One region of the Streptomyces sp. NPDC096152 genome, then DNA from elsewhere that is predicted to be linked to it. Evidence: riboswitches for the same ligand, from Rfam matches in the RefSeq annotation. Region 1 holds a riboswitch; each other region holds the start of a gene.

Evidence for each region. Region 1 has a riboswitch for cyclic di-AMP ahead of ACIQ9G_RS13050 (NlpC/P60 family protein). Riboswitches for the same ligand answer to the same signal wherever they lie in the genome.
Region 2: it holds a riboswitch for cyclic di-AMP, as region 1 does, so the genes downstream of both, ACIQ9G_RS32090 (M23 family metallopeptidase) here and ACIQ9G_RS13050 (NlpC/P60 family protein) in region 1, are expected to answer to the same signal.
Region 3: it holds a riboswitch for cyclic di-AMP, as region 1 does, so the genes downstream of both, ACIQ9G_RS25450 (transglycosylase family protein) here and ACIQ9G_RS13050 (NlpC/P60 family protein) in region 1, are expected to answer to the same signal.

What each region holds. Positions count from the first base shown of each region.
Region 1 covers NZ_JBIWFW010000003.1:628,067-637,880, forward strand. The annotation lists gene ACIQ9G_RS13040 (M23 family metallopeptidase) at 1-401, shown strand, start outside; gene pcrA (DNA helicase PcrA) at 548-3,028, opposite strand; cyclic di-AMP (ydaO/yuaA leader) riboswitch at 3,341-3,500, shown strand; gene ACIQ9G_RS13050 (NlpC/P60 family protein) at 3,508-4,719, shown strand; gene ACIQ9G_RS13055 (hypothetical protein) at 4,899-5,867, shown strand; gene ACIQ9G_RS13060 (hypothetical protein) at 5,931-6,284, opposite strand; gene ACIQ9G_RS13065 (NlpC/P60 family protein) at 6,758-7,840, shown strand; gene ACIQ9G_RS13070 (LuxR C-terminal-related transcriptional regulator) at 7,874-8,599, opposite strand; gene ACIQ9G_RS13075 (PspC domain-containing protein) at 8,599-9,814, opposite strand, start outside.
Region 2 covers NZ_JBIWFW010000011.1:78,580-88,393, forward strand. The annotation lists gene ACIQ9G_RS32065 (alkaline phosphatase family protein) at 1-247, opposite strand, end outside; gene ACIQ9G_RS32070 (DUF5998 family protein) at 247-843, opposite strand; gene ACIQ9G_RS32075 (GNAT family N-acetyltransferase) at 897-3,878, opposite strand; gene ACIQ9G_RS32080 (HPr family phosphocarrier protein) at 4,126-4,407, shown strand; gene ACIQ9G_RS32085 (GntR family transcriptional regulator) at 4,638-5,333, opposite strand; gene ACIQ9G_RS32090 (M23 family metallopeptidase) at 5,535-6,305, opposite strand; cyclic di-AMP (ydaO/yuaA leader) riboswitch at 6,319-6,479, opposite strand; gene ACIQ9G_RS32095 (M16 family metallopeptidase) at 6,731-8,119, opposite strand; gene ACIQ9G_RS32100 (M16 family metallopeptidase) at 8,116-9,477, opposite strand.
Region 3 covers NZ_JBIWFW010000007.1:467,614-477,427, forward strand. The annotation lists gene ACIQ9G_RS25445 (transglycosylase family protein) at 1-890, shown strand, start outside; cyclic di-AMP (ydaO/yuaA leader) riboswitch at 1,073-1,239, shown strand; gene ACIQ9G_RS25450 (transglycosylase family protein) at 1,243-1,911, shown strand; gene eno (phosphopyruvate hydratase) at 2,230-3,531, shown strand; gene ACIQ9G_RS25460 (septum formation initiator family protein) at 3,745-4,215, shown strand; gene ACIQ9G_RS25465 (DUF501 domain-containing protein) at 4,242-4,769, shown strand; gene ACIQ9G_RS25470 (exopolyphosphatase) at 4,766-5,707, shown strand; gene ACIQ9G_RS25475 (NAD(P)/FAD-dependent oxidoreductase) at 6,141-7,544, shown strand; gene ACIQ9G_RS25480 (class I SAM-dependent methyltransferase) at 7,817-9,127, shown strand; gene ACIQ9G_RS25485 (ABC transporter permease) at 9,220-9,814, opposite strand, start outside.

The sequences.
Region 1 (9,814 bases):
GCCCCAAGTTCGTGCTCCCGGTTCTGCAGAAAGGGCTCAGCGCCTATTTCGGCCAGGCGGGCGTGAACTGGATGTCCGTGCACACCGGCATCGACTTCCCCGTCTCGTACGGGACCACGGTGATGGCGGCGACCGACGGCACGGTCCGCACCCAGTGGAACAGCGCCTACGGCAACATGCTGATCCTGACCGCGAAGGACGGCACGGAGACGTGGTACTGCCACCTCTCCAGCTACCGGGTCCCCTCCGGCACGGTGGTGAAGGCCGGCACGCCGATCGCGTACTCGGGCAACTCCGGCAACTCCACCGGCCCGCACCTGCACTTCGAGGTGCGGCCGGGCGGCGGTGCGGCGGTCGACCCGCTGCCGTGGCTGCGCAGCCACGGCCTCGACCCGACCTGAGCCGGCGGAGGGGCAGCACCCCACCCCCAGCACCACCCCACCTGATCAGGCGAGCACCCAGCACCACCCCACCCGATCCGGCAAGCCGGCACCCCACCTGATCGGACGCGGGCACGACCCGGCCCGACCAGGCGCGGGGCCTGCCCTCAGAGCTTCTCCACCGGCGCGTACCGCAGCAGCAGCCGCTTCGGCTTGGTGTCGCCGAAGTCGATCGTCGCCTCGGCGTTCCCGCCCGTGCCCTTGACCGCGACGACGGTGCCGAGCCCGAACTGGTCGTGCGTGACCCGGTCGCCGACCGCGAGCGAGACCACCGGCTTCTCGGAGGTCCGGCGGGTGGCGAAGCCGGACGCGCCGGACGCCGACGAGCGCGAGCGGGAGGACGACAGGGAGGCGGCCGGACCCGACGCCGGACCGGAGGACACCGGTGCCGCGGCACCCGTCCGCTTCCAGTCCACGTGCATGGCCGGAATCTCCTCGAGGAACCGGGAGGGCGGGTTGTACGAGGGCTGGCCCCAGGCGCTGCGCATCGCCGAGCGGGTCAGGTAGAGCCGCTCCCGGGCGCGGGTGATGCCGACGTACGCCAGGCGCCGCTCCTCCTCCAGCTCCTTGGTCTGGCCGAGGGAGCGCATGTGCGGGAAGACGCCGTCCTCCATGCCGGTCAGGAACACCACCGGGAACTCCAGACCCTTGGCGGTGTGCAGGGTCATCAGCGTGATGACACCGTCGCCGTCCTCCTCGTCGGGGATCTGGTCGGAGTCGGCGACCAGGGCGACCTGCTCCAGGAAGTCGGACAGGGTGGCCGCCTCCCCCTCGCCGCGCTCCTGCTCGAACTCCAGCGCGACGGCGGCGAGTTCCTGGAGGTTCTCGATGCGGGTCTCGTCCTGCGGGTCGGTGGAGGCCTGCAACTCGGCCAGGTAGCCGGTGCGTTCGAGGACGGCCTCCAGGACGGTCGCCGGTCCCGCGCCGGACTCGACGATCGTCCGCAGGTCCTCCATCAGCGTGTTGAACCGCTTGACCGCGTTGGTGGAGCGCGCGGCCATGCCGTACGCCTCGTCGACGCGGCGCAGCGCCTGCGGGAAGCTGATCTTCTCGCGCTGGGAGAGGGCGTCGATCATCGCCTCGGCGCGGTCGCCGATGCCGCGCTTGGGCACGTTGAGGATGCGGCGCAGCGGCACCGAGTCCTCGGGGTTGGCCAGGACGCGCAGGTAGGCGAGGACGTCCCGGACCTCCTTGCGCTCGTAGAAGCGGACACCGCCGACGACCTTGTAGGGCAGGCCGACGCGGATGAAGACCTCTTCGAAGACGCGGGACTGGGCGTTGGTGCGGTAGAAGACGGCGACGTCGCCGGCCTTCGCGTCGCCCGCGTCCGTCAGCCGGTCTATCTCGTCGGCGACGAACTGCGCCTCGTCGTGCTCGGTGTCGGCGACGTACCCGGTGATGCGGGCGCCGGAGCCGGCGTTGGTCCACAGGTTCTTCGGGCGGCGCGACTCGTTGCGCTCGATGACCGCGTTGGCGGCGCTCAGGATGGTCTGGGTGGAGCGGTAGTTCTGCTCCAGCAGGATCGTGGTCGCATCCGGGTAGTCCTCCTCGAACTGGAGGATGTTGCGGATGGTCGCGCCGCGGAAGGCGTAGATCGACTGGTCGGCGTCACCGACCACGCACAGCTCGGCCGGCGGCAGGTCGTCCTGGCTCGGCGGGACGTCCACGGGGTGCTCGGAGGTGCCGACGAGCTCCCGCACGAGGGCGTACTGGGCGTGGTTGGTGTCCTGGTACTCGTCGACGAGGACGTGCCGGAAGCGGCGGCGGTAGTGCTCGGCGACGTCGGGGAAGGCGCGGAGCAGGTTGACCGTCGTCATGATCAGGTCGTCGAAGTCGAGGGCGTTGGCCTCGCGCAGCCGCGACTGGTACAGGGCGTAGGCCTGGGCGAGGGTCTTCTCGAAACCGTCGGTGGCCTGGGCGGCGAAGTCCTCCTCGTCGATCAGCTCGTTCTTGAGGTTGCTGATCTTGGCGCTGAAGGACTTCGGCGGGTAGCGCTTGGGGTCGAGGTCCAGGTCGCGGCAGACCAGGGCCATCAGGCGCTTGGAGTCGGCGGCGTCGTAGATCGAGAAGGAGGAGGTGAAGCCCAGCTTCTTGCTCTCGCGGCGCAGGATGCGGACGCAGGCGCTGTGGAAGGTCATGACCCACATCGCGTTCGCGCGCGGGCCGACGAGCTGCTCGACGCGCTCCTTCATCTCGCCGGCAGCCTTGTTGGTGAAGGTGATCGCGAGGATCTGGCCGGGGTGGACGCCCCGCTCGCCGAGGAGATGGGCGATGCGGTGGGTGAGCACGCGGGTCTTGCCGGAACCGGCACCGGCCACGATGAGCAGGGGGGTGCCGGAGTGGACGACCGCCGCGCGCTGGTTCTCGTTCAGCCCCTCGAGGAGGGCGGCCGGGTCCACCGCCGGGCGTGGCGCGCCGTCGCGGTAGTGGGTGTCCCGGTCCGGCGGCAGGTCGAACTTCCCGCCGAACAGATCGTCCGGAACCGGTTCCGGAGCGTGATCGTCCTCGGGCGGCGGCGGAGGTTCCTCCTCGTGGCCGCGGGGGGCCTGGAGGTCCGCCAGGAAGCTGTCGTCAAAGAGGCTGCTCATCTCGCTACGAGTCTAGGGCGCCCCACCGACAACCCGGGGCCGCCCGCGGAACATCACACGATCCCGGCGCCCGGCGGCCTGCCCCGCCCACGGGGGCGGACCCGGGGCAGGTCTCGCAGGCAGGCCCCTGGGGCAGCTCCCTCACGCTGCGGAGCGACCCCGTCACGTCCACCGCACAAGTGATGCGAGGTCACGAAAATGTATCGGGCATATCGCGCATCAACCTTCACAGGAGCCACACGAGTTGGCTAGCGTGCCGTCAGGCCGCACGACCTCACCGGCGAACGACGCCGGGCCGCGCGGCCTCCGCCGAGTCCGGTCCCGCCGCCAGGCGATCCGGAGCCGGGGACCCACACCGACCTTGGGGTGAATCGGTCCGTGCCTCCCAGCGGGCGCGGACCGTAGGGCAACCCTTCCGAACCACCCGCCCGAACCCGACAGCTAACCCGGTAGGCGGACGATGGAAGGAGTCGCCTCCCTTGGCGTCGCACCGCAAGTCCCGCCCCGCCGTTCCGGGCGTAGCAGGCATACGCACGCCGGCCCTGGCCACGGCCGCCCTCACCTCCGTGGCCCTGCTCTCCCAGACGGCCGAGGCCGCCCCCGCGCCGGACGGCAGACCGAGCATCGAAGAGGTCGAGAAGAAGGTCGACGACCTGTACCGCCAGGCGGAGTCGGCCACGGAGAAGTACAACGAGGCCAAGGAGACGACCGGCAAGCAGCGCACGCGGGTGGCCTCGCTCCTCGACGACGTCGCCAAGCGCACGGACCGGCTCAACAAAGCGCGCGAGGAACTGGGCTCGTTCGCCGCGGCCCAGTACCGCACCGGTGCCGCCGCCTCCGGCACCGCCACCTTCCTGCTCGCGGACACTCCGCAGGACTACTTCGACCAGTCGCATCTGATGGGACGGCTCACCGACCGGCAGAAGGGCATGGTCGACGACTACGTCACCCAGCAGTCCGCGACCATGGAGAAGCGGCGGGAGGCCACCCGAAGCCTGGAGACGCTCACCGAGTCGCAGCGCGACATCAGGACGGCCAAGGCCACCGTCCAGAAGAAGCTCGCCGACGCCCGCGAACTGCTGTCGAAGCTGAACGCCGAGGAGAAGGCGCGGCTGGCGGCGATCGAGAAGCAGAAGCAGGAGGAGGCCGCGCGCAAGGCGGCGGAGCTGGCGAAGAAGCAGGCGGCGGAGCAGGCCGCCGCCCAGCAGCAGGCCGCCGCCCAGCAGCAGGCCGCCGCCTCGGGCTCCGGCACGTCGTCGGACTCCACCGGGTCCACCGGGTCCACCAGCTCCACGGGCACCTCGGGCTCCTCGACGTCCGGCACGTCGTACGCCACCAAGGCCGACAAGGCGCTCGCCTTCGCCCGCGCCCAGATCGGCAAGCCGTACGTGTGGGGCGCGACGGGCCCCGACTCCTACGACTGCTCGGGCTTCACCCAGGCCGCCTGGAAGGCCGCCGGCGTCTCCCTCCCGCGCACCACCTACGACCAGGTGAACGCGGGGACGACGGTCTCGCTCTCCCAGGCGCAACCCGGTGACCTGGTCTTCTTCTACGACGACATCAGCCACGTCGGCATCTACATCGGCAACGGCATGATGATCCACGCCCCTAAGCCCGGCGCGTATGTGCGCGAGGAGTCGATCTACTACGACGGCGAGTCCGCGATCCACAGCGTGGTGCGGCCCGCCTGAGGCCCCACAGCAGCCCTGGAGGCGGGGCGGGAACGGCGCACCGTGCCGTCCCCGCCCCGCACTCGTTCGACCGCCGCCCGCCCGTCGCCCTTCAGCGCGCCGTCCCGCCCGCACCCTTTCGCGTACGCCCCGGCGCGTGCCCCGCGTGTGCGGCGCGCGAAGATCCTTAGCATCGGGCCATGCCCCGCACCTCTTCCTTCGGCGCCTGGTGGGTGCACCGTCCGTCGACCGCCGGGTCCGCCGTCATGGCGACCGGCATCCTGTCGGCCGGCCTGCACACGACGGGCTACGAGGCGCTGTCCTGGATCGCGCTGGTCCTGGCGTGCGCCGCCTGGCTGGGGCTGGCGGCCGGCTTCGTGCTGCGTCTGGTGCGCGAGCGGTCGGAGTGGCTCGCGGAGGCGGGGACGCCGGGCGCACTCACGGCCGTGGCCGCCACGGCCGTGCTGGGGACCCGCTTCTCGGAGCTCGGCGCGCGGATCCTGGCCGAGGCGCTGCTCGCGCTGGCCGTCGTGCTGTGGCCGGGGCTGCTGCTGCGGGTGCTGCGCAGGGTCGGCCGCCGGATGCCCGGGTCGGTGTTCCTGGGCTGCGTGGCCACCGAGGGGCTGGCCGTGCTGGGCGCGGCCGTGGCCGGGGCGGAGACGTCGGCCTGGCTGGCGCACGCGTCGCTGGTGCTGTTCTGGCTCGGGCTGGCGCTGTACGTGTTCGCGGTCGCCCGGTTCGACCCGGTGCAGGTGATCGAGGGGGCCGGGGACCAGTGGATCGCGAGTGGCGCCGCGGCGATCTCGGCGCTGGCCGGGACGCAGCTCATGACCGCGGCCGGGTCGGGGATGTACCTGTGGGACAAGGACGACAGCGGCGTCCTGCGCACCGTCACCGTCGCGCTGCTGATGCTCGACCTGTTCCTGTACGGCGTCCTGCTCGCCGCCGAACTGGCCTGGCCGCGCCTGCGCTACGACGTGCGCCGCTGGGCGACCGTGTTCCCCCTGGGCATGACGGCGGCGGCGACGCTGTCCGTCGCCGCCGTGGTCGGCGTGCCCTCGCTGGAGGTTCCCGGGGAGCTGCTGCTGTGGGTCGCGGTGGCGGCGTGGTCGGCCGTCGGGACGGGCTCCGTCAGGGCCGCGCGGGCCGAGCTGCGGGCCGCTCGCTGACCGGCGCGCCCGTGAGGGCGCGGGGAAGGCGACCGCCCGGATCCGGAGAAGGGCGGCTACCGCTCAGGTCCACAGCACCGCGATGAAGATGTTGACGGTGGTCAGCAGGCCGACCAGGCCGAACAGGCTCTTGTCCGCCTTCTCCTCGTCCCGCTTCACGTAGACCAGGCCGAGGATCACGATCAGCAGCGCCAGCTTCACGCCGATCTTGATGTTGTCGACGTGGTGGCCGTCGGCCTGGTTGAGGCCGACCAGGACGGCACCGGTGACCAGCATGGTCAGCGCGCCGTGCAGCATTCCGGGCACGAACCGGGCGGTGCCCCGGCCCATCGCCTTCACCTGGGTGAGGAAGCCGCCGAGCAGAGCGGCGATACCGACGATGTGGAGGCCGACGAAGAAATGGATGAGTACGTCCATGAGGCCGGAGCCTAGCCAGCGGCCCCGACACCCCCGCACACCGGGTAAGGGCACCGGGAGAAACACCTTGGGGGCCGGGGGTGTGCGGGCGCTCCCGGGCCGCCCGGCGCATATGTCCCGGGCCGCCCGGCGCATATATGCGGCCCGCTCATAGCACCCCGCCCGCGCCGTCCGCCCGCGAACCGCGGCATCGGTCATCACTCCGCGTGAAGACGGCGGCCTCGCGGCGGGCCGGCGGTCACATGCGGTCACCAGGCGATCTGCTCGCACCACTTCCGTACATTCCGTCACCGGGCCGTCACGGAGAGGTTTAGCGTCCTCCTCCAGGTGACCGGCTCCCCACCGCCGCCCGGGCGAGGGCGGCAGCCGGACACCTTCGCCGAGAAGGTCCGGCGGCGGCCTGCTCCCCCCGTGTGAGCCGCCGCCGGACGCGTCTCGGTCCGGCGGTCGGACGAAGGGACGTGACGGTCCAGGTGGCAGTGCACCGCAAGCCCCGACAGCGCTCACTCGGCGGCGGCCCGGCCCGTACCGTCCGTACGGCCGTGACGATCGCGCTGGCGGGCGTGGCGACCACGACGGGCTTGGAGGGGACCGGCCACGCCGCCCCGCGGCTGACGCCGGAGCAGGTCAGGGCCAAGGTCGAGCAGCTGTACCAGCAGGCCGAGGTGGCCACCGAGAAGTACAACGGCGCGAAGGAGAAGGCGGACGCCGCCGAGAAGCGGATCAGGACGCTCGGCGACGAGGCCGCCCGCAGACAGCAGAACCTGAACGCGGCGCGCGACGCGCTCGGTTCGGTCGCCGCGGCGCAGTACCGGGACGGCGGCTTCGACCCCGCGCTGCGCCTGATGCTCTCCGACGATCCCGAGCGGTACCTCGACGGCGCCGAGTTCACCGAGCGGGCAGGCGTCCGGCAGACGGCGGCCGTGAACAGGGTGCGCCGCCAACTCAGGGAGATCGAGCAGCTGCGCGGGGCCGCGCACGTCCAGCTCACCTCGCTCCAATCGCGGCAGACGGAGCTGAGACGGCAGAAGAGGACGGTCACCGGCAAGCTGGCCGAGGCCCGGCGCCTGCTCACCCGGCTGTCCCCGGAGCAGCGCGCCGCACTCGGCGAGGGGGAGGGCGGGTACGGGGTCACGGGACGGACCTCGCGCGCCGCGACCGGAGCGCGGGGCGCGCCGGCCGCCCCCGGAGCGGTCGCGGTTCCCAACTCCCGCGCGGCGGCGGCCGTCGCATACGCCCGGCAGAAGCTCGGCAGCCCCTACGTGTGGGGCGCGACCGGGCCCGACTCCTTCGACTGCTCGGGCCTGGTCCAGGCCGCCTACCGCTCGGCCGGGATCTCCCTCCCCCGCACCACCTACGCCCAGATCGGCGCGGGCCGCCGTGTGTCGCGGTCCGCGCTGCTCCCCGGGGACCTGGTGTTCTTCTACTCCGGCATCAGCCACGTCGGCCTCTACATCGGCGACGGCCTGATGATCCACGCCCCGAACCCCTCGGCCCCGGTCCGGGTGGCCCCGATCGACCAGATGCCGTTCGCGGGGGCGACCCGGGTGGTGTGACGGTCCGGGCCGCCCGCCGGGCACCAGCCCGGCTCACACCAGCCGGCGCGCCGTCGCCCAGCGGGTCAGCTCGTGCCGGTTGGACAGCTGGAGCTTGCGCAGGACCGCCGAGACGTGGGACTCCACCGTCTTCACCGAGATGAAGAGCTGCTTGGCGATCTCCTTGTAGGCGTAGCCCCGGGCGATGAGCCGGAGCACCTCGCGTTCGCGCTGGGTGAGGCGGTCGAGGTCCTCGTCGACCGGCGGGGCGTCGGTGGAGGCGAAGGCGTCCAGGACGAAGCCGGCCAGCCGCGGGGAGAAGACGGCGTCGCCCTCCTGCACGCGGAAGATCGAATCGACGAGGTCGGCGCCGGTGATCGTCTTGGTCACATAGCCCCGCGCGCCGCCGCGGATCACGCCGATCACGTCCTCCGCCGCGTCCGAGACGGACAGCGCGAGGAACCGGACGGGCCGTTCGGCGTCGGCCGTCAACGCGGCGCAGCGGCGCAGCACTTCGACGCCGCCGCCGCCGGGCAGGTGCACGTCCAGGAGGACCACCTCGGGCCGGGTCGCGGTGATCACCGTGACCGCCTGGTCCACGTCCGCGGCCTCGCCGACGACCTCCACGCCGGTCTCCTCGGTCCGGCCGATCTCGGCCTGGACCCCCGTACGGAACATGCGGTGGTCGTCGACGAGGACCACGCGCACGCGCCGCCCGCCCGCACCGCCGTCCGCCTCCCCCGCTCCCGCCGTACCGTTCGCCTCGGTCGGGTCGCTCATCACGTGTTCTCCGCCCTCTCCATCTCCAGCTCGACCTCCGTGCCGCCGTCCGGCACCGCGCGCAGCCGCGCCGTGCCCCCGTGGCGCTCCATGCGGCCGATGATCGATTCTCTGACGCCCATGCGGTCGGCGGGTATCGCGTCGAGGTCGAACCCCGGTCCGCGGTCCCGGACGGACACGAAGACCGTCCTGCCCTCGACTTCGGCGTAGACCTGTACGGCACCCCCCTCGCCACCGTACTTGGCGGCGTTCACCATGGCTTCCCGCGCGGCCTGCATCTGCGCGCCGGTGCGCTCGTCCAGCGGGCAGTCGCCGACCACGACCACCTCGATGGGCACGCCGTGCTTGTCCTCGACCTCGGCGGCGTTGCGCTTGACCGCGTCGGCGAGGGTGGCCGGTTCGTCGGCCTCGTCCTTGCCGGTGCCCCCGGGCCTGTAGAGCCAGGCGCGCAGGTCGCGCTCCTGGGCGCGGGCGAGGCGGCGCACCTCGTTCGCGTTCTCCGCGTTGCGCTGGATCAGGGTGAGGGTGTGCAGCACGGAGTCGTGCACGTGGGCGGCGACCTCGGCGCGCTCCTGGGCGCGGATGCGCATCAGGCGTTCCTCGGACAGGTCCTGGGTCATGCGCACCAGATACGGGCCGGCGAGCAGGGTGACGCCGACGAGGACCGCCAGCGCCGCCTGGAGCAGCGAGCCGAGGTGGGCGGTGGAGCCCTGGAGGACGAAGATGCCGGAGACGCCGGCCGTGACCAGCAGGACGCCGCCGCCGGCACGCAGCAGCGTGAGCGTACGACGACGGCGGCCGACCTCGACCCAGCGGGCCCGGCGGGCGTTGTCCGCCTGGCGCCAGACGAGCGCGACGCCCGCGCCGACCAGGACGGCGGGCAGGAGGTAGGCCTTGGCGCCGCTGCCGAGGTCGACGCTGCCGACGAAGACCATGGCCACGACGACCATGAGGAGCAGTGCGACGATCTGGCCCTTGTCCGGCTTGCGGGCGACGAGTCTGCGGCGGCCGTCCGGCGAGGTCTCCGTGGCGACGAGGGACGGGGGCCGCCGGCCGCCCACGCCGCCGACGCCGCCGACGCCGAGCGGGACGAAGAACCAGAACGCCGCGTAGAGCAGGGCGCCGAGGCCGTCGGCCAGGAACAGCCCGACGAAGACGAGCCGCACCCAGACCACCGGCAGCCCGAGGTGCCCGGCGAGGCCCCGCGCGACACCG
Region 2 (9,814 bases), on a different contig from region 1:
GGGAGGTCAGGAAGGGCGCCTCCTCGGGGTGCGCCCGCAGCTGCTCCCAGCCGAGTCCGTCGATCAGGAAGACGCAGGCGCGGTCGGCCGGGGTCAGCTCCTGGATCGCGGCGGTCATGTCCGGCACGCCCATGCCGGCGGCGAGCGTGGGCAGCAGGTCGGCGAGCGAGCCGGATCCGTACTGCGGCACGGGGGCGGACTCGACGGCCAGGGGCTCCGGGTGGTCCCAGGCGGTGGGCTGTGCCATCAGCGGGTCGGGTCCGCGGTCGCCTCGGAGACGGCCTGCGCGAAGGCGAGCGCCTGGCGCACCGTCTCCGGGCCGTCCCCGGCCTCGCTGACGCGGAGGCTCAGGTCGTCCGCCGTCGAGCTGCCCGTGTAGCCGTGGTCCGCGTCGCAGTTGGGGTCGCCGCAGGCGGCCGGCTCCAGGTCGATGCGGGAGACGGCGCCCCAGCCGATGGTGAGCACGACCTCGCGGGGCGGGGTGCCCGGCGTGTACTGCTCCGGGTTGGCCACCACGCGGCTGACCACGACCGAGGAGATCCGGTCGAGCTTCACCGACTCCGTCGAGGTGGTGGCGTACGGCGTCGGGGAGGTGCTGTCGGCGGCCTGCTCGTCGGTGTGGCTGACGATGAAGCGGTTGCCGGTGAGGACGAGCACGGTCACGTGCCGCCGCACCTCGTTCTGGTCGAACGTGGTCTCCTGATGGACCAGGTACGACCGGACGGGCTCGCCGCCCACGGCGGCCTCCACCGCTTCGGCCACGAGAGCCGGGTAGTAGCCGCTGCGTTCGATCGCCGCCCGCAGCCCCTGGGTCGTCGTACTGGTCTTGGCCATGCCGTCCATCCTACGGGGGCGCACTGACTGCGAGGCACCGCCGCGGGCCGGGGAAACGCGGCTCAGTACGCCGGGAGGGTCCGCGGGCCGAGGTCGCCGCGGGCGGGCGGGTGCGCGAGGCGGACGCCGGCGCCCAGCACGCTCAGCCCGCGCGGGGCCACGACGACGGGCTCCAGGGTGACGGCGACGACCTCCGGGTGGTCGTCGACCAGCCGGGACACGCGCAGCAGCAGCTCCGTCAGCGCGGGGCTGTCGACCGGCGCGGAGCCGCGCCAGCCGAACAGCAGCGGGGCCATCCGGATCGACCGGAGCATCGAGGTGGCGTCCCGGTCGGTGACGGGGACCAGCCGGTGCGCCATGTCGTCGAGCAGCTGTGAGGCGGCCCCGGCGAGCCCGAAGGAGAGCACCGCGCCGGCCGCCGGGTCGATGACGGCCCGTACGACGGTGTCGACGCCCCTGGGTGCCATGCCCTGCACCACCGGCCGCAGCTCCTCGGGCTTGCCGAACAGGTCGGTCAACTCCGTGTACGCCCGGCGCAGTTGCTCCTCGTCGGCGAGGTCCAGGCGTACGCCGCCGAGGTCGGCGCGGTGGCGCAGGTGGGGGGCGGTGGCCTTCAGGGCGACGGGGTAGCCGAGCGAGCGGGCGGCCTCGGCGGCGGCGTCGGCAGTCGGCGCGGGCAGGGCCCGGCGGACGGGGATGCCGTAGCGGCCGAGCAGCTCGCCGGTCTCCTCGGCTCCGAGGGTGAGCCCCTGCCCGCGCGCGAGCAGCCCGTCGATCAGCTGGGCGGCGCCCTTCTCGTCGATGTCGTCGTACTCGGGCACCTTGCCGGGGTCGGCGGCGTCGCGCCGCCACTGGGCGTACCTGACCGCCTCGGCGAGGGCCCGTACGGCTCGCTCGGCGGCGGGATACGCGGGGATCAGGCGGGAGCAGGCGCCGGAGGCCTCGGGTGCCGGGGTCTCGGGCGCCGGGGCGGACGCCGCGGCGGCGGGCTCCGCGCCCGCTCGGGGCGCCGCGGCGGGGGGCCTGCGGGTGTCCGGGCCGGGCTGGGGGGCGGCGTCTCGGGCGGCCTGCGGGGCGGTGCCCGGGCCGGCGTCCGGTCCGGCCTGCGGGCCAGTTTCGGGGCCGGTCTGCGCACCGGCGTCCGGTCCAGCCTGGGGGGCGGTGTCCGGGCCCGCCTGCGGGCCGGTGCTGGCCGCCGCCGACAGCGCCTCCGCGAGTCCGCCCAGCTCGACGTGGACCACCAGCACCGGCTTGCCGGGCACCGTCTCCGCGGCCGACCGCAGCGCCTCGGCCAGGGCGGCGTCCTCGGCGGCCCCCTCCCCCACGGCCGGGATCGCCGTCACGACCACGGCGTCGCAGGTGTCGTCGGCGAGCACCCGGGCCAGCGCCGCGCGGAAGTCCTCCGCCGAGGCCGCCGTCGTCAGGTCCACGGGACGCTGCGGGCGCAGCCCTTCGGCGAGGCAGCGGTCGTACGTCAGCACGCCGAGCGACTCGGAGTTGCCGAGGATCGCCACGCGCGCCCCGGCGGGCAGCGGCTGCCGGGCGAGCAGCAGGCCCGTGTCGACCAGTTCGGTGATCGTGTCCACGCGGATCACCCCGGCCTGCCGGAGCAGCGCGGACACCGTGGCGTGCGGCAGCCGCGTCGCCCGTACGGTGTGCCCCTGCGGGCCGCTGCCGGAGCCCTGGACGACGACCAGCGGCTTCGCCGCGGCGGTGCGCCGGGCGAGCCGGGTGAACTTGCGCGGGTTGCCGATGGACTCCAGGTACATGAGGGCGACGTCGGTGTCGGGGTCGTCGTACCAGTACTGCAGGACGTCGTTGCCGGAGACGTCGGCCCGGTTGCCGGACGACACGAACGTCGACACGCCCGTGACGCCGGTGACGCCCCCGCCGCGCCGGTGCAGCCGGGACAGCAGCGCGATGCCGATGGCGCCGGACTGCGCGAACAGCCCGATGCGGCCGGGCCGGGGCATCCGGGGCGCGAGGGAGGCGTTCAGCCGGACGCCGGGCGAGGTGTTGATGACGCCGAAGGCGTTGGGCCCGATGATCCTCATGCCGTACGCGCGCGCGTGCCGCACGAGGGCGCGCTGGCGCTCGCGTCCGTCGGGGCCGCTCTCCGCGTATCCGGCGGAGACCACGACGAGCCCCTGGACGCCGTGCTCGCCGCACTCGGTGACGACCTCGGGGACGTGGTCGGCGGGCACGGCGACGACCGCGATGTCGACCGGGGAGTCGATCTCCCGCACCGAGCGGTGCGCGGGCACCCCGTCGATCTCCCGCAGGTCCTCGGCGAAGGCGCTGTTCACGGCGTACAGGCGGCCGGTGAACCCGGCGTCGCGGATGTTGCCGAGGATGCTGCGGCCCACGCCGCCGGGGGTGCGGCCGACTCCGACGACAGCGACCGACCCGGGCGCCAGCAGGCGCCGTACCGACCGGCCCTCGGCTCGCTGTTCCCGGGCGCGCTGCACCGCCAGCGAGCGGTCCGTCGGCTCGATGCCGAACTCCAGGTGGACGACGCCGTCCTCGAAGCTGCGCTTCTGCGTGTAGCCGGCGTCCGTGAACACCTTGATCATCTTGTTGTTGGCGGGCAGCACCTCGGCGGTGAAGCGCCGGATGCCGCGCTCGCGCGCGACGGCGGCGATGTGCTCCAGGAGGGCGGAGGCGACCCCGCGCCCCTGGTGCGCGTCCTGCACGAGGAAGGCGACCTCGGCCTCGTCGGAGGGACCCGTCGCGGCCATGCCGTCGGCGCCGATGCGGTCGTAGCGCACGGTGGCGATGAACTCGCCGCCCACCGTGGCCGCGAGGCCCACCCGGTCCACGAAGTCGTGGTGCGTGAAGCGGCGGACGTCCTTCGCGGACAGGCGTGGGTAGGGCGCGAAGAAACGGTAGTACTTCGACTCGTCCGACACCTGCTCGTAGAAGCTGACCAGGCGGTCGGCGTCGTCGACGGTGATGGGGCGGATCCGTGCGGTGCCGCCGTCGCGCAGCACCACGTCGGCCTCCCAGTGGGCGGGGTACACATGCCGGTCCGACGAGCTCTGCATGGGCCCCAGAGTACGGCCAGGATCTTCCTTTCGGATCAGTGCGGACCCGGGCCTGTCCGGTCGGGGTCCGCACGGCGCGCCCTGGCGCGAGGGCGACGGCGCGAGGCAGTCTGTGGGAGGCACATGTCGGGCCGAGGCCGCGGCCCGACGCCCTCCCGGGTACGGAACACCGGACCGCTCCGGGAGGGTGCCGCGCGATATGGAAAACTGGTCTAGACAACCCTGAACACCTGAAGGGCAGCATCACATGGCTGAGCGCCGCGTCAACGTCGGCTGGGCCGAGGGCCTCCACGCCCGCCCCGCTTCCATCTTCGTCCGGGCGGCCACGGCCGCAGGGGTCCCCGTGACGATCGCCAAGGCCGACGGCACCCCCGTCAACGCGGCCTCCATGCTGGCCGTCCTCGGCCTCGGCGCCCAGGGCGGCGAGGAGGTCGTCCTGGCCTCCGACGCCGAGGGCGCGGAGATCGCCCTCGACCGGCTGGCCAAGCTGGTCGCCGAGGGGCTCGAGGAGCTCCCCGAGACGGTCTGACCGCCTCACCGCGCGCAGGAGGCGGCGTCGCCCTTTCCGGGCGGCGCGGCCTCCTGCGTTCCGGCGGGTCCGTCCGACGTTTCGGCGGGTCCGACGAATTGGCGCGGACATTCGTCCTGGGACGGCGCGCACCCCTCGGGGCACGCCGATCGGAAATTCCCGGGGTCATGGAAAAGGGCAGCCGAAATACACCTCGGCCGAATATCCCTTCTTTGTATACGGTGCTCGTGTTAATAGCACGGGCCCGACGTGTTTACGGGATGTTGCGAAGTCCTCACACGGTCGGCGCGGGGCGCGGCGCCGGGCGGACGCAGCCGGTGCGCGGCCGTCGCGCGCTCGGTGTGCACGGCGGTGACCGTCCGCGCCCGCTCGCCGTCGCCCCGCGCGACGGCGTCCACGATGGCGCCGTGCTCCACCCAGGACTCCACCGGGTCGGCCGGCGCCGCGACCGTGTACATCCAGGAGATCTTGTGCCGCAGCTGGGTCAGCATCGAGGTCAGCGCGGGGCTGCCGGAGGCCTGGGCGAGCGTCTCGTGGAACCAGCCGCCCAGGGAGCGCAGGTCCTCGCTGCTGCCCCTGCGGGCCCGTTCCTGGCCCAGCCTGACCAGGCCGCGCAGGACCTTCAGATGGGCCTCGGTGCGGCGCTGGGCCGCGCGGGCGGCGCCGAGGGGCTCCAGGAGCATCCGCATCTCCAGCAGGTCCGCCGCCTCCTGCTCGGTCGGCTCGGCCACACACGCGCCCGCGTGCCGCCGGGTCACCACGAAACCCTCGGCCTCCAGGGTGCGCAGGGCCTCGCGCACGGGGACGCGCGAGACGCCGTAGCGGCGCGCGAGGACTTCCTCGGTGAGCCGGCTGCCGCGCTCGTGGACGCCTGCGACGATGTCGTCCCGGATCGCCGTGCACACCGAGTGCGCCGGAATACGCATGACCGACCTCCGCCTTAATCCCCGTGAAACGTCGACGATGGACGCCCGTTCCGTGACTCTATTGCAATGAGCCGGAATTTCCGACGGCGGGTCGGAATCCATGGAGTTTTTTTGGACAGCGGGGCGTCCTAAACGCCGAAAGCCCCGGCTGCGAGAGCCGGGGCTTCGGATGCGCGGGAGGCGGGCGGCGCCGGTGCCGCGTCAGACGTCGACGCCGTGCTTGCGGAGGTAGGCGACGGGGTCGATGTCGGAGCCGTACTCCGGGGTGGTGCGGGCCTCGAAGTGCAGGTGCGGTCCGGTGACGTTGCCGGTGGCGCCGGAGAGCCCGATCTGCTGGCCCGGCACGACCTTCTGGCCCACCGAGACGCCGATGGACGACAGGTGGCCGTACATGGTGTACATGCCGTCGGCCATCCTGATCACGACCTGGTTGCCGTACGCCCCGCCCCAGCCCGTGTTCACGACGGTGCCCGTGCCGACCGCGTGGACGGCGGTGCCGCTGGAGGCGTGGAAGTCGATACCGGTGTGGGAGCCGGACGACCACAGGGTGCCGCCGGTCTTGTACCCGGTGGAGACGTAGGAGTCGGAGATCGGCGCCACGAAGGTGTTGAGGCGCTTGCGCTCGGCCGCGCGGGCCGCGCGCTCCTTGGCCTCACGCGCCGCCTCGCGGGCCTTCCGCGCCTGCTCGGCGGCCTTCTCGCGCGCGGCCTCCTCGGCCTGCTTCTGGGCGGCGGCCCGGTGCTGGGCGACGGCCTGTGCGTCGATCTTCTCGGCGACGGAGTCACCGATGGTGACGACCGGGGTGAGACCGGTGTCCTCGGGAGCGGGCGTCTCGGCGGCCAGGGCCGGGGCGGCGGAGAGGGTGCCGAGGACGCCGGAGGTGGTGAGGGCGGCGACGCCCACCGCGCGTGCGGTGGTGCGGTGCATCCGGCTGGGACGACGGTGCTTCCCGGTGGCGCGGGTGAACGCCATGCAGACGTTGTTCCTTTCCTTCCTTCTCGCCTACCGGGTTAGCTGACGGGTTCGGAGCAGGAAGGTCTCCTACGGACCCCCTCGCGGCACGCGCGGGTGTCCGATTCACCCCAGGGACGGTGGGTCCCCGGCTCCCCTGGCTCGCGCCGTACGGGGACTCGGCGATGACTGTCCGGTGCCGCGGGCGCGGCGCGTTGCCTGACGGACAGCCGGACCGACGCTAAACGGGCCCGCTTTCAAATCCCAAACGAATGGTGGGTTTTGTAGCGCAGGACACAGGGCAGAAAGGCAGCCTCTCCCTCAATTCGGACATCAGGGAGCCCCGGTGACACTTCGGCCACCGGGGCTCCCTCACGCGTACCGCTCGCCGGCCGCCCGCGCGGGTGGGTGGGCGCGGACCCGTGCCGCGCGGGCGCCGCGGCCGCCTATTCGGCTGCCACGACGCCGACTTGACCGATGCCGAGGGCCTCGACCGGCTCCTTGATCTGCGCCGCGTCACCGACGAGGACGGTCACCAGGCGGTCCACCGGGAAGGCGTTGACGACCGCCGCGGTGGCCTCCACCGTGCCGGTCGCGGCGAGCTGCTGGTACAGCGTCGCCTGGTAGTCGTCGGGCAGGTGCTGCTCGACCTGGTCGGCCAGCGTGCCCGCCACGGCCAACGCCGTCTCGTACTTGAGCGGTGCCACGCCCACCAGGTTCTGCACGGCGACGTCCCGCTCGGCGTCGGTCAGACCGTCGGCGGCGAGCTTGCGCAGGACCGTGAACAGGTCCCCCAGCGCCGGGCCGGTGTTCGGGGTGTCGACGGAGCCGCTGATCGCGAGCATCGAGGCGCCCGAGCCGTCGGGAGCGGAGCGCAGCACCTGGCCGAACGCCCGCACGCCGTAGGTGTAGCCCTTCTCCTCGCGCAGGACGCGGTCCAGACGGGAGGTGAGGGTGCCGCCGAGGCAGTAGGTGCCCAGCACCTGGGCGGGCCACACGCGGTCGTGCCGGTCGGGGCCGATACGGCCGATGAGCAACTGCGTCTGGACGGCGCCCGGGCGGTCCACGATCACCACGCGGCCGGTGTCGTCGGCGGTGACGGGCGGCACGGGCCGCGGCTTGGCCTGCGAGCCGCTCCACGCGCCCAGGGTCTCGCCGAGCAGCGCGTCGAGGTCGATGCCGGTGAGGTCGCCGACGACCACGGTGGTGGCCGTGGCGGGGCGGACGTGGCGGTCGTAGAAGGCGCGGACCGCCGCCGAGTCGATGGTCCGGACCGTCTCCTCGGTGCCCTGGCGCGGGCGCGACATGCGCGAGGAGGCCGGGAACAGCTCCTTGGAGAGCTCCTTGGCGGCGCGGCGGGACGGGTTGGCCAGCTCGTGCGGGATCTCGTCGAGCCGGTTGCGCACCAGCCGCTCGACCTCGCTCTCGGTGAAGGCGGGGGCCCGCAGCGCGTCGGAGAGCAGGCCGAGCCCCTTGGCCAGGCGCGACGCCGGGACCTCCAGGCTCAGGCGGACGCCGGGGTGGTCGGCGTGCGCGTCGAGAGTGGCGCCGGCGCGCTCCAGCTCGGCGGCGAACTCCTCGGCGGAGTGCTTGTCGGTGCCCTCGGAGAAGGCCCGCGCCATGATCGTGCCGACGCCGTCCAGGCCGGCCGGCTCCGCCTCCAGGGGCGCGTCCAGCAGCACCTCGACGGCGACGACCTGCTGGCCGGGACGGTGGCAGCGCAGCACCGTCAGACCGTTGTCCAGCGTCCCGCGCTCGGGGGCCGGGAACGCCCACGGCCTGGCCTCGCCCGCCTGCGGCCGGGGGTGGAACTCCATCGTGGCGAGCTCGGTCACTTCGCCGCCTCCTCGGTGTCGTCGGTGGCCGCGGCGTCCGCGCCCTCGGTCTCGGCCGCGACCGGCTCGTAGACGAGCACCGCGCGGTTGTCGGAGCGCAGGCGGGCCTTGGCGACCTCCTGGACCTCCTCCGGCGTGATCTCCAGAACGCGGTGCACGGCGGTGAGGGCGAGCTGCGGGTCGTCGAACAGGACGGTGTAGCGGCACAGTTCGTCGGCGCGGCCCGCGACGGTGCCGAGCCGGTCCAGCCACTCGCGCTCCAGCTGGGCCTGGGCCCGCTCCATCTCCTCGGCGGTCGGGCCCTCCTCGGCGAACCGGGCGAGCTCCTCGTCGATGGCGGCCTCGATGACCGGGACCTCGACGTCACCGGAGGTCTTCACGTCCAGCCAGCCCAGGGAGGGCGCGCCGGCCAGCCGCAGCAGGCCGAACCCGGCCGCGACGGCCGTGCGGTCCCGGCGCACCAGCCGGTTGTAGAGGCGGGAGGACTCGCCGCCGCCCAGGACGGTCAGGGCCAGGTCCGCCGCGTCGCACGCGCGCGTGCCGTCGTGCGGCAGCCGGTAGGCGGCCATCAGCGCCCGCGCCGGGACCTCCTCCTCGACGACCTCGCGCAGCTGCTCGCCGATGACCTCGGGCAGGGAGCCGTCGCGGGGCTGCGGCTTGCCGTTGTGCGAGGTGATGGAGCCGAAGTACTTCTCGATCCAGGCGAGCGTCCGCTCGGGGTCGATGTCGCCCACCACGGACAGGACGGCGTTGTTGGGCGCGTAGTACGTGCGGAAGAACGCGCGCGCGTCCTCCAGCGTGGCCGCGTCCAGGTCGGCCATCGAGCCGATGGGCGTGTGGTGGTACGGGTGGCCCTCCGGGTAGGCGAGCGCGGTGAGCCTCTCGAACGCGGTGCCGTACGGAACGTTGTCGTAGCGCTGGCGGCGCTCGTTCTTGACGACGTCCCGCTGGTTCTCCATCGACTCCTCGTCGAGGGCCGCGAGCAGCGAGCCCATACGGTCGGCCTCCAGCCAGAGGGCGAGCTCGAGCTGGTGGGCGGGCATGGTCTCGAAGTAGTTGGTGCGCTCGAAGCTGGTGGTGCCGTTCAGCGAGCCGCCCGCGCCCTGCACCAGCTCGAAGTGGCCGTTGCCCTTCACCTGCGCGGAGCCCTGGAACATCAAGTGCTCGAAAAGGTGAGCCAGACCGGTACGTCCCTTGACCTCGTGGCGGGAGCCGACGTCGTACCAGAGGCACACCGCCGCGACCGGGGTCAGGTGGTCCTCGGAGAGCACCACGCGCAGGCCGTTGGCCAGGCGGTGCTCGGTCGCTGTCAGGCCGCCGGAGCCTGCCTCGGCTGTGGCCGTGTGACCCTTGGGCATGTACGTCCCTTCGATCGCGGTGGCGGTCGTCGAAACCGCCGTTTTCCTGCCGTCCTGCCACTGTATGCAAGCGCGCGCACGCCTGGCGAAGTTCCCGGAGGTCGTACGCCGAGAGCGAGCACGGGAGGGCGGGCCGAAAGCGAGAGCGGGGTGCCGCGCCGCGCACGCCCCGCGGGTGCCGCAACCGTCGCCTCGCCACCCCCGGGGGGCGGCTCCGACGGCCCCTTGGAACCCCGGGTGAAGCAACGGGTGCCGGGTCCTGGTCCGCACTGTCAGTCGCGCGGTCCACAATGGTCCGCGTCAGATCCCGTCAACGCTTCAGCAAGGAGCCGGCAGC
Region 3 (9,814 bases), on a different contig from region 1:
GCGAGAGCGGCGGCTCCTGGAGCGCCGACAACGGCAACGGCTACTACGGCGGATTGCAGTTGACCCAGGACGACTGGGAGAAGTACGGCGGCGTCTCCTTCGCCCCGAGCGCGGACCAGGCCAGCCGGTCCCAGCAGATATCCGTCGCCGAGAAGATACTCGCCGACCGGGGTCCCGGCGCCTGGCCCACCTGCGGTCTGCTGTCCGGCCTCACCAAGGACTCCGGCGCGGCGAACGTCGACACCGGCCTGGGGGGCGATTCGTCCGGCTCGCCGGACTCCTCCGGTTCGTCCGGTTCGACCGACTCGGGACTGTCCAACGCGGCGCCGGGTATATCCCACTCGTCCGGTTCGTCCGACTCTTCGCACGGCAGGTACGGTTCGTCCGGTTCCTCGGACGATTCCAGCGCGACGCCATCGACTTCGCCCTCGTCGCCCACGCCATCCGGCAAGAAGGGTGAATCGGGTAAGTCCGACACATCCGCCGATGCCGGTGCATCGCATGACTCCGGCAGCTCTCCCTCGATGTCTCCCGAGGTGGACGACTCGGACAACTACGCCCAAGTCGGCGGTTCTTCCGCGCTGGTGGACACCGGCTCCATCGGTGGTCGGCACCGCGGCGGCAGCGCGGCGGAGGGCCCGGCCGACATCCGGGTCGACACCTCCTCCGGCCGGCACGCCTCGCGCGGCGACGCCGACGCGCGCGCCACGGTGGACGACTCGTACACCGTTCGCGCCGGGGACTCGCTCGCGTCCATCGCCGACTCCCTTGACCTCGACGGCGGATGGCGTTCGCTCTATGCGGCGAACAAGGATGCGATCGGTGCCGACCCGAATCACATTTTCGCCGGTCAGACCCTTGATCTCCCTACCGAAACCACCCAAAAGTAGGGGGAATTCGGGGCGCATTTAGCACCTAATGTCCGATTAGGTGAAAGTGTGGGATGGGTCTCAGAAGCCCTGATCGTCTTTGAAATTCCCCGGATCGCGTGTCTACGGTCGTGTCCGCTCGTCACCACGAGCCCCGGCTGTCGCAACGCCGAATCCTGCCAGCGGCTGCCCGGGACCAGTCGTCGCGTCATGCGCCGTAGGCAGGAGCGGGGGACCCAAGGTAAGTGCCGTATCCGGCGGTTGAGCCGGACCGGCTAGGGGTGAAGCCGTGCGCCGCGAGGGGCACGGCCGGGCAACTCAACCGGCCCGAACCCGACAGCTCACCTCGCAGGCGTCGGTGAGGGGATCCACCATGCTGTTTTCGAGCAAGGGCAAGCACCGTCGTCCGTCCAAGGCCACCCGCGCCATCGCCCTCGCCGGTGTCACCGGCGCCGCAGTCGCCGCCCCGCTGATGGCGACCGGCACGGCCTCCGCCGCCACCGCCTCCGAGTGGGACGCGGTCGCCCAGTGCGAGTCCGGTGGCAACTGGTCCATCAACACGGGCAACGGCTTCTACGGCGGTCTGCAGTTCACCAACTCCACCTGGGCCGCCTTCGGTGGCACCGCCTACGCCTCCCGCGCCGACCTGGCGAGCAAGTCGCAGCAGATCGCCGTCGCCGAGAAGGTTCTCGCGAGCCAGGGCAAGGGTGCCTGGCCGGTCTGCGGCAAGAACCTGTCCAGCACCCCGTACAGCGGTGGCACCGGCACCTCGACGAAGAGCACCACCACCCGCTCCACCGAGAAGCAGGCCGCCAACCGCTCCGCGACGCGTCCGGCCGCCAAGAAGACCGTCACCACCCCGACCGGCAAGAAGGTCAAGAAGGGTGACGGCGAGTACAAGGTGGTCGCCGGCGACACCCTCAGCACCATCGCGCAGAAGCACAAGGTGCAGGGCGGCTGGAAGAAGCTGTTCGAGCTGAACAAGGACATCGTCCAGGACGCCAACCTGATCTACCCGGGCCAGCAGCTGCACCTGAAGTGACAGCGGCCCGGTAGCCGGACCACCGGCCCCTCCCGCGCGTGACCCCGGCCCCCCTGGGGGTCACGCGAGGGGCCGCTTCCCGCCCTCACGGGCTCCCCGCCCCGGTGCGTGTTCCCCCGTACGCACCGGGGCGGGGCTTTTGTGTCTCCAAGTGGTCCCGGTTTCCCCGGCCCCTTTGTTCCGCGCGTGAACAATGTGTACGGTCAGCCTGTCCACGGGACGGTCGGTCGGTCGGCCGGCGGCCCGTGGCGGTTAGGCTCTAGGCGCAAGGCACACCAGCCCCGCACAACCAGCGTCACATCCACGAAGGAGATGCTCGTGCCGTCCATCGACGTCGTCGTAGCCCGGGAAATCCTGGACTCCCGAGGCAACCCCACGGTCGAGGTCGAGGTCGGCCTCGACGACGGCAGCACGGGTCGTGCCGCCGTCCCGTCCGGCGCCTCCACCGGCGCCTTCGAGGCCATCGAGCTCCGCGACGGTGACCCGAGCCGCTACCAGGGCAAGGGCGTCGAGAAGGCCGTCCTCGCCGTGATCGAGCAGATCGGCCCGGAGCTGGTCGGCTACGACGCCACCGAGCAGCGCCTGATCGACCAGGCCATGTTCGACCTGGACGCCACCGACAACAAGGGCTCCCTCGGCGCCAACGCCATCCTCGGCGTCTCCCTCGCCGTCGCCCACGCCGCCTCCGAGGCCAGCGACCTCCCGCTCTTCCGCTACCTGGGCGGCCCGAACGCGCACCTGCTGCCGGTGCCGATGATGAACATCCTGAACGGCGGCTCGCACGCCGACTCCAACGTGGACATCCAGGAGTTCATGATCGCCCCGATCGGCGCGGAGTCCTTCTCCGAGGCCCTGCGCTGGGGCACCGAGGTCTACCACACCCTGAAGAAGGTCCTGAAGAGCAAGGGCCTGTCCACCGGCCTCGGCGACGAGGGCGGCTTCGCCCCGAACCTCGGCTCCAACCGCGAGGCCCTGGACCTCATCCTCGAGGCGATCAAGGAGGCCGGCTACACCCCCGGCGAGCAGATCGCCCTGGCGCTCGACGTCGCCGCGTCCGAGTTCTACAAGGACGGCTCCTACCTCTTCGAGGGCAAGGCCCGCACGGCCGCCGAGATGACCGACTACTACGCCGAGCTCGTCGCCGCGTACCCGCTGGTCTCCATCGAGGACCCGCTGTTCGAGGACGACTGGGAGGGCTGGAAGACCATCACCGACCAGCTCGGCGACAAGGTCCAGCTCGTCGGCGACGACCTGTTCGTCACCAACCCGGAGCGCCTGGCCAGGGGCATCGACGAGGGCGCCGCCAACGCGCTGCTGGTCAAGGTCAACCAGATCGGCTCGCTGACCGAGACCCTCGACGCGGTCGAGCTGGCCCAGCGCAACGGCTTCAAGTGCATGATGTCCCACCGCTCCGGCGAGACCGAGGACGTCACCATCGCCGACCTGGCCGTCGCCACCAACTGCGGCCAGATCAAGACCGGCGCCCCGGCCCGCTCCGAGCGCGTCGCCAAGTACAACCAGCTGCTGCGCATCGAGGAGATCCTCGACGACGCCGCGGTGTACGCCGGCCGCAGCGCGTTCCCGCGCTTCAAGGGGAACGTCGAGGTCTCCAAGGTCTGACCCCGCCCCGGCCCGGGGCCAACCCCGGGTGAGGCCTGGCCAGTCGCACGTACGTCCCCGTACTCGGTCCCGTACCGTGTCCGGGGACGTACGCGTGTGTGCCGACCCACGGGAGGCGGGGACGATGGCTGTACTGCGCTGTCCCGGGGGACGAGCCCCGGACCCCCGGCAGGAGGCAGAGGTGACCGGCGTAGTGAGTCGAGGTGGGAGGCCGTGACCGACCGGGACCGGTTCTCCACCTCGACCAGGCTCAGGCTGCTCGGCGAGCAGACCGCGGCCCGCGTCTACCGCTCCCAGACCCGGCGGCAGGCCCGCCGCTCCCGGCTCACCGGGCGCGCGGCGCTGCTCGCACTCGTGGTCTGCTCGCTGGTGGTCGCCCTGGCGTACCCGATGCGCCAGTACGTCTCCCAGCGCGCCGAGATCGACGAGCTCCAGCAGCAGAAGCAGCAGGCCCAGGAACGGGTGCAGCAGCTGCGCGACCTCAAGGCACGCTGGCAGGACGACGCGTACGCCCGGCAGCAGATCCGGCTGCGGCTGCACTACGTGCTGCCCGGCGAGACCGGTTTCGTGGTCGTCGACCCGGGCCGGGCCAGGCAGTCACGCTTCGACCTGGCGGCGGCCCGCCGCCCCTGGTACGTGAACGTCTGGGACGGAGTCGACAAGTCCGACGCCTCCGACCAGTGAACGGACCGACGCACAGAAAGCAAGGCATGGAAACGCCACCGCCCACGACCCCGCGCACCGAGCCCACCGACGCGGACGTCGAGGCCTTCAAGCAGCAGCTCGGGCGCCCGCCGCGCGGGCTGCGCGCGATCGCCCACCGGTGCCCCTGCGGGCAGCCGGACGTCGTCGAGACGGCCCCGCGGCTGCCCGACGGCACCCCCTTCCCCACGCTGTACTACCTGACGTGCCCCAAGGCGGCCTCCGCGATCGGCACCCTGGAGGCCAACGGCGTGATGAAGGAGATGACGGAGCGGCTGGGGACCGACCCCGAACTCGCCGCCGCCTACCGCGCCGCGCACGAGGACTACATCCGGCGCCGGGACGAGATCGAGGAGCTGACGGGCTTCCCGAGCGCCGGCGGGATGCCGGACCGGGTCAAGTGCCTGCACGTCCTGGTCGCCCACTCGCTGGCCGCCGGGCCGGGCGTCAACCCGCTCGGCGACGAGGCGCTCGCGATGCTGCCCGAGTGGTGGGCGAAGGGCGCCTGCGTGACGGTGCCGGAGGAGGACCGGTGACCCGGGTCGCAGCCGTCGACTGCGGCACGAACTCCATCCGGCTGCTCGTCGCCGACGCGAACCCCGGGACCGGCGAACTCGTCGAACTGGACCGGCGTATGACCATCGTGCGGCTCGGCCAGGGCGTCGACCGCACCGGGCGGCTCGCCCCCGAGGCGCTCGAGCGGACCTTCGCGGCCTGCCGCGAGTACGCCGAGGTCGTCAAGGAGCACGGCGCCGAGCGGCTGCGCTTCGTGGCCACCTCCGCCTCCCGGGACGCGGAGAACCGGGACGAGTTCGTGCGCGAGGTGCTGGACATCCTCGGCGTCGAGCCCGAGGTCATCTCCGGTGAGCAGGAGGCGGAGTTCTCCTTCACCGGCGCCACGAAGGAGCTGACCGGGCGCGCGGACCTGGCCAGGCCCTTCCTGGTCGTGGACATCGGCGGCGGCTCCACCGAGTTCGTCGTCGGCGACGACCACGTGCGGGCGGCGCGCTCCGTCGACGTCGGCTGCGTCCGGATGACGGAGCGTCACCTGTTGCGGGACGGGGTCGTCGCCGACCCGCCCAGCGAGGAGCGGATCGCCGCGATAAGGGCGGACGTCGAGGCGGCCCTCGACCTCGCCGAGCGGACGGTGCCGCTGCGCGAGGCGCGCACGCTGGTGGGCCTGGCCGGGTCGGTGACGACGGTGTCGGCGATCGCGCAGGACCTGCCCGCCTACGACTCCGCCGCCATTCACCACTCCCGCGTCTCGCACGACCGCGTCCGCGAGATCACCGAGCGGCTGCTGCACTCCACCCATGCCGAGCGCGCGGCGATCCCGTCCATGCACCCGGGCCGGGTCGACGTGATCGGCGCGGGCGCGCTGGTCCTGCTGGCGATCATGGAGCGGATCGGCGCCGAGGAGGTCGTCGTCAGCGAGCACGACATCCTCGACGGCATCGCGTGGTCGGTGGCCTAGGTCTCCTTTGCTACCGATCAGTAGCCTCGGCTGAGCAGGGCCGTATAACGTATGAGCGCGTCCGAGGGGCCCTCGCGCACCCCTCGGCGACGCTCCGCCGGAAAAGTTCGTGAAGTTCTTCACAAGGATTTCGGGACCGCCAGGGGCCGAAAGGCCCTCCGTTGGTCCTTTCGGGTCATCGACCGGCCCTGAGGGCCGCTCGGGGCAGCGGGGCGCGGGCGCTCCGGAAGGGTGCGGCAGAGGCCCGGTCCGGGGCCCCGGAAGGGCCTGACGGGCAGCTCACACGGCATGGACAACGGGCCGTGAGGTGCGGGGAGTTCCCTCCGCCGAGATGACCTGCGTCACGCGGGCCGCGGAGTTTAACACAGGGACTGCCGGAGCTTGTGAAGGGGCGCACGAGCGACCCCCCTGAGACGGGTGGATACTCGATGCCATGAGCACCACGGAGCGTCCCAGGATCCTCGTAGTAGGCGGTGGGTACGTAGGCCTGTACGCAGCTCGGCGCATCCTCAAGAAGATGCGCTACGGAGAGGCGACCGTCACGGTCGTCGACCCCCGGTCGTACATGACCTACCAGCCCTTCCTCCCCGAAGCCGCCGCCGGCAGCATCTCCCCGCGTCACGTCGTCGTCCCGCTGCGACGCGTGCTCCCCAAGGCGGAGGTCCTCACCGGCCGGGTCACCACCATCGACCAGGACCGCAAGGTCGCCACGATCGCCCCGCTGGTCGGCGAGGCGTACGAGCTGCCCTTCGACTACCTGGTCATCGCGATGGGCGCGGTCTCCCGCACCTTCCCGATCCCCGGCCTCGCCGAGCAGGGCATCGGCATGAAGGGCATCGAGGAGTCCATCGGCCTGCGCAACCACGTCCTCGAGCAGCTCGACAAGGCCGACTCCACGACCGACGAGGAGATCCGCCGCAAGGCGCTCACCTTCGTCTTCATCGGCGGCGGCTTCGCCGGCGCCGAGACCATCGGCGAGGTCGAGGACATGGCCCGGGACGCGGCCAAGTACTACACCAACGTGTCCCGCGAGGACATGCGCTTCATCCTCGTCGACGCCGCCGACAAGATCCTCCCCGAGGTCGGCCCGAAGCTCGGCCAGTACGGCAAGGAGCACCTCGAGGGCCGCGGTGTCGAGGTCTACCTGTCCACCTCCATGGACTCCTGCGTCGACGGCCACGTCGTGCTGAAGAACGGCCTCGAGGTCGACTCCAACACGATCGTCTGGACGGCCGGCGTCAAGCCGAACCCGGTGCTGTCCCGCTTCGGCCTCCCGCTCGGCCCGCGCGGCCACGTCGACTGCGCGCCCACCCTCCAGGTGCAGGGCACGGACTACATCTGGGCCGCCGGCGACAACGCCCAGGTGCCCGACCTCGCCGCCCGCAAGGCCGGTGTGGAGAACGCCTGGTGCCCGCCGAACGCCCAGCACGCGCTGCGCCAGGCCAGGGTCCTCGGCGACAACGTGGTCTCCGGCATGCGGGGCTTCCCGCAGAAGGAGTACAGCCACGCCAACAAGGGCGCGGTGGCGGGCCTCGGCCTGCACAAGGGCGTCGCGATGATCGTCATGGGCAAGATGAAGATCAAGCTCAAGGGCCGTCTCGCCTGGTACATGCACCGCGGCTACCACGGTCTGGCCATGCCGACCTGGAACCGCAAGATCCGCGTCTTCGCCGACTGGACGCTCGCCATGTTCCTCAAGCGCGAGGTCGTCTCCCTCGGCGCCATGGAGAACCCTCGCGAGGAGTTCTACGAGGCCGCCAAGCCGGCTCCGGCTCCGGCCGTGAAGGCGGGGGCCCCGGCCACCGCCAAGACCGAGGAGAAGGCCAAGGCCTCCTGACCTCCGGTCACCCGACACCCCGAAGGGGGCCACCCGCCATCCGTGGTGCGGGCGGCCCCCTTCGTCGTACGCGGACGGCCGGTCCCCCGGCCCCTGCATCCGGGGGACACCGGGGCGCGGCGGCGGGCGGGAGGGGCGGGTGTGCGCGAGGGTTTGCGCAGACGTAACGCGCGTGGGGGACTGCATTGTCGCCCCACAGGTGTTTACGTGATGAGGAACATCCCGGATCAGATGAGGAACTTCCCGGATCACTCGTCACGGAGGTGTGCGCCATGGCCGATGCCGCGCCGCGGCTGCGGAGTCTGCTGGAACAGTTGCTGGGGGTACCGCTGCCGGTGCGTGTCCGCGCCTGGGACGGTTCGCAGGCCGGGCCGCCGAACGCGCCGACGCTCGTCGTCCGCAATCGCCGGGCCCTGCGCCGGCTGCTGTGGAAACCGGGCGAGCTGGGTCTCGCCCGCGCCTGGGTCGCCGGCGACCTGGAGATCGAGGGGGATCTGTACGCCGCGCTCGGACTGCTCTCGGGGCTCGTCTGGGAGCGGGACGACGACGCCCGGACCCTGACCGAGGCGCTGCGCGACCCCGAGGTGCGGGCCGCCGCCCGCGGCCTGGTCCGGCTCGGCGGCCTCCCGCTGCCGCCCGCCCCGCCCCCCGAGGAGGTCCGCGGCCGCCGCGGCGGCCGGCACACCCGGCGCCGCGACAAGCGGGCGATCAGCCACCACTACGACGTGGGCAACGACTTCTACGAACTCGTCCTCGGCCCCTCGATGGTGTACTCCTGCGCCTACTGGCGGGCCCCGGAACCCGACGGAACCCTCGAAGAGGCCCAGCACGACAAGCTCGAACTCGTCAGCCGCAAGCTGGGTCTGACGGCGGGTCAGCGGTTGCTCGACGTGGGCTGCGGCTGGGGCTCCATGGCGATCCACGCGGCCCGCGAGCACGGTGTGCGCGTCGTCGGCATCACCCTGTCCCAGGAGCAGGCGGCCTACGCCCGCAAGCGCGTCGCCGACGAGGGGCTCACCGACCGGGTGGAGATCCGCGTCCAGGACTACCGGGACGTCGACGACGGCCCCTTCGACGCCATCTCCTCCATCGGTATGGCCGAACACGTCGGCGCGGACCGCTACCTGGAGTACGCCACCGTCCTGCACGCCCTGCTCAGGCCGGGCGGGCGGCTGCTCAACCACCAGATCGCCCGCCGCCCGCAGCGCGACGAGACGGCGTACGAGGTGGACGCGTTCATCGACGCCTACGTCTTCCCGGACGGCGAACTCGCCCCGGTCGGCACCACGGTGACCCAGCTGGAACGCGCCGGGTTCGAGGTGCGGGACGTGGAGGCGATCCGGGAGCACTACGCGCTCACCCTGCGCCGCTGGGTCGCCAACCTGGAGGCGCACTGGCCCCGCGCCGCCCAGCTCGCCGGCCCCGGCCGCGCCCGGGTCTGGCGCCTGTACATGGCCGCCTCCGCCCTCGCCTTCGAGCGCAACCGCATCGGCGTCAACCAGGTGCTGGCGGTGCGGAGTACCGAGTCGGGCGCGTCGGGTCTGCCACTGCGCGCCCGCACCTGGGTGACGCGCCAGCCATAGGGCCCGGAAAGAAGGGCCCTGGCCCCCGGCACGCGAGAGGGCCCCGTTCCACGGTGGAACGGGGCCCCGGCTCGTGCGCCGCCGCCCGTACGCTACTCGGACTTGATCGCCTCGAGCGTGTTGAGCCGGGCCGCCCGCCGGGCCGGCCAGAGCGCGGCCAGGACGCCGACCGCCGCCGCCAGCAGCAGGAAGAGCGCCATCCGCGCCCAGGGCAGGACCAGTTCGTAGGTCGCCATCTTCGTGCCGAGCAGCTCACCGGCCGCCCACCCGAAGAACACGCCCAGGCCGATACCGAGCACCCCGCCGAACAGGGAGATCACCAGCGACTCCAGCCGGACCATCCGCTTGACGCCCGTGCGGTCCAGGCCGATCGCGCGGAGCATCCCGATCTCCTGCGAGCGCTCGAACACCGACATCGCCAGGGTGTTGATGACCCCGAGGACGGCCACGATCACCGCCATGGCCAGCAGCCCGTAGAGCATGTTGAGCATCAGCGTGAACATCTTCGCGATGTCGTCGGAGAGGTCCCGCTTGCTCTGGACCTTGACGGCCGGGTTGGAGCCGAGCGCCCTGACCAGCCGGTCCTTGGTGGCGGCGGACGCGCCGTTCGCCGTCTTGACCAGGACCCGCATGTCGGCCGGGTCGCTCTGGTGCGGGGCGAGGGTGGCGTTGTCGAGCATGATGCCG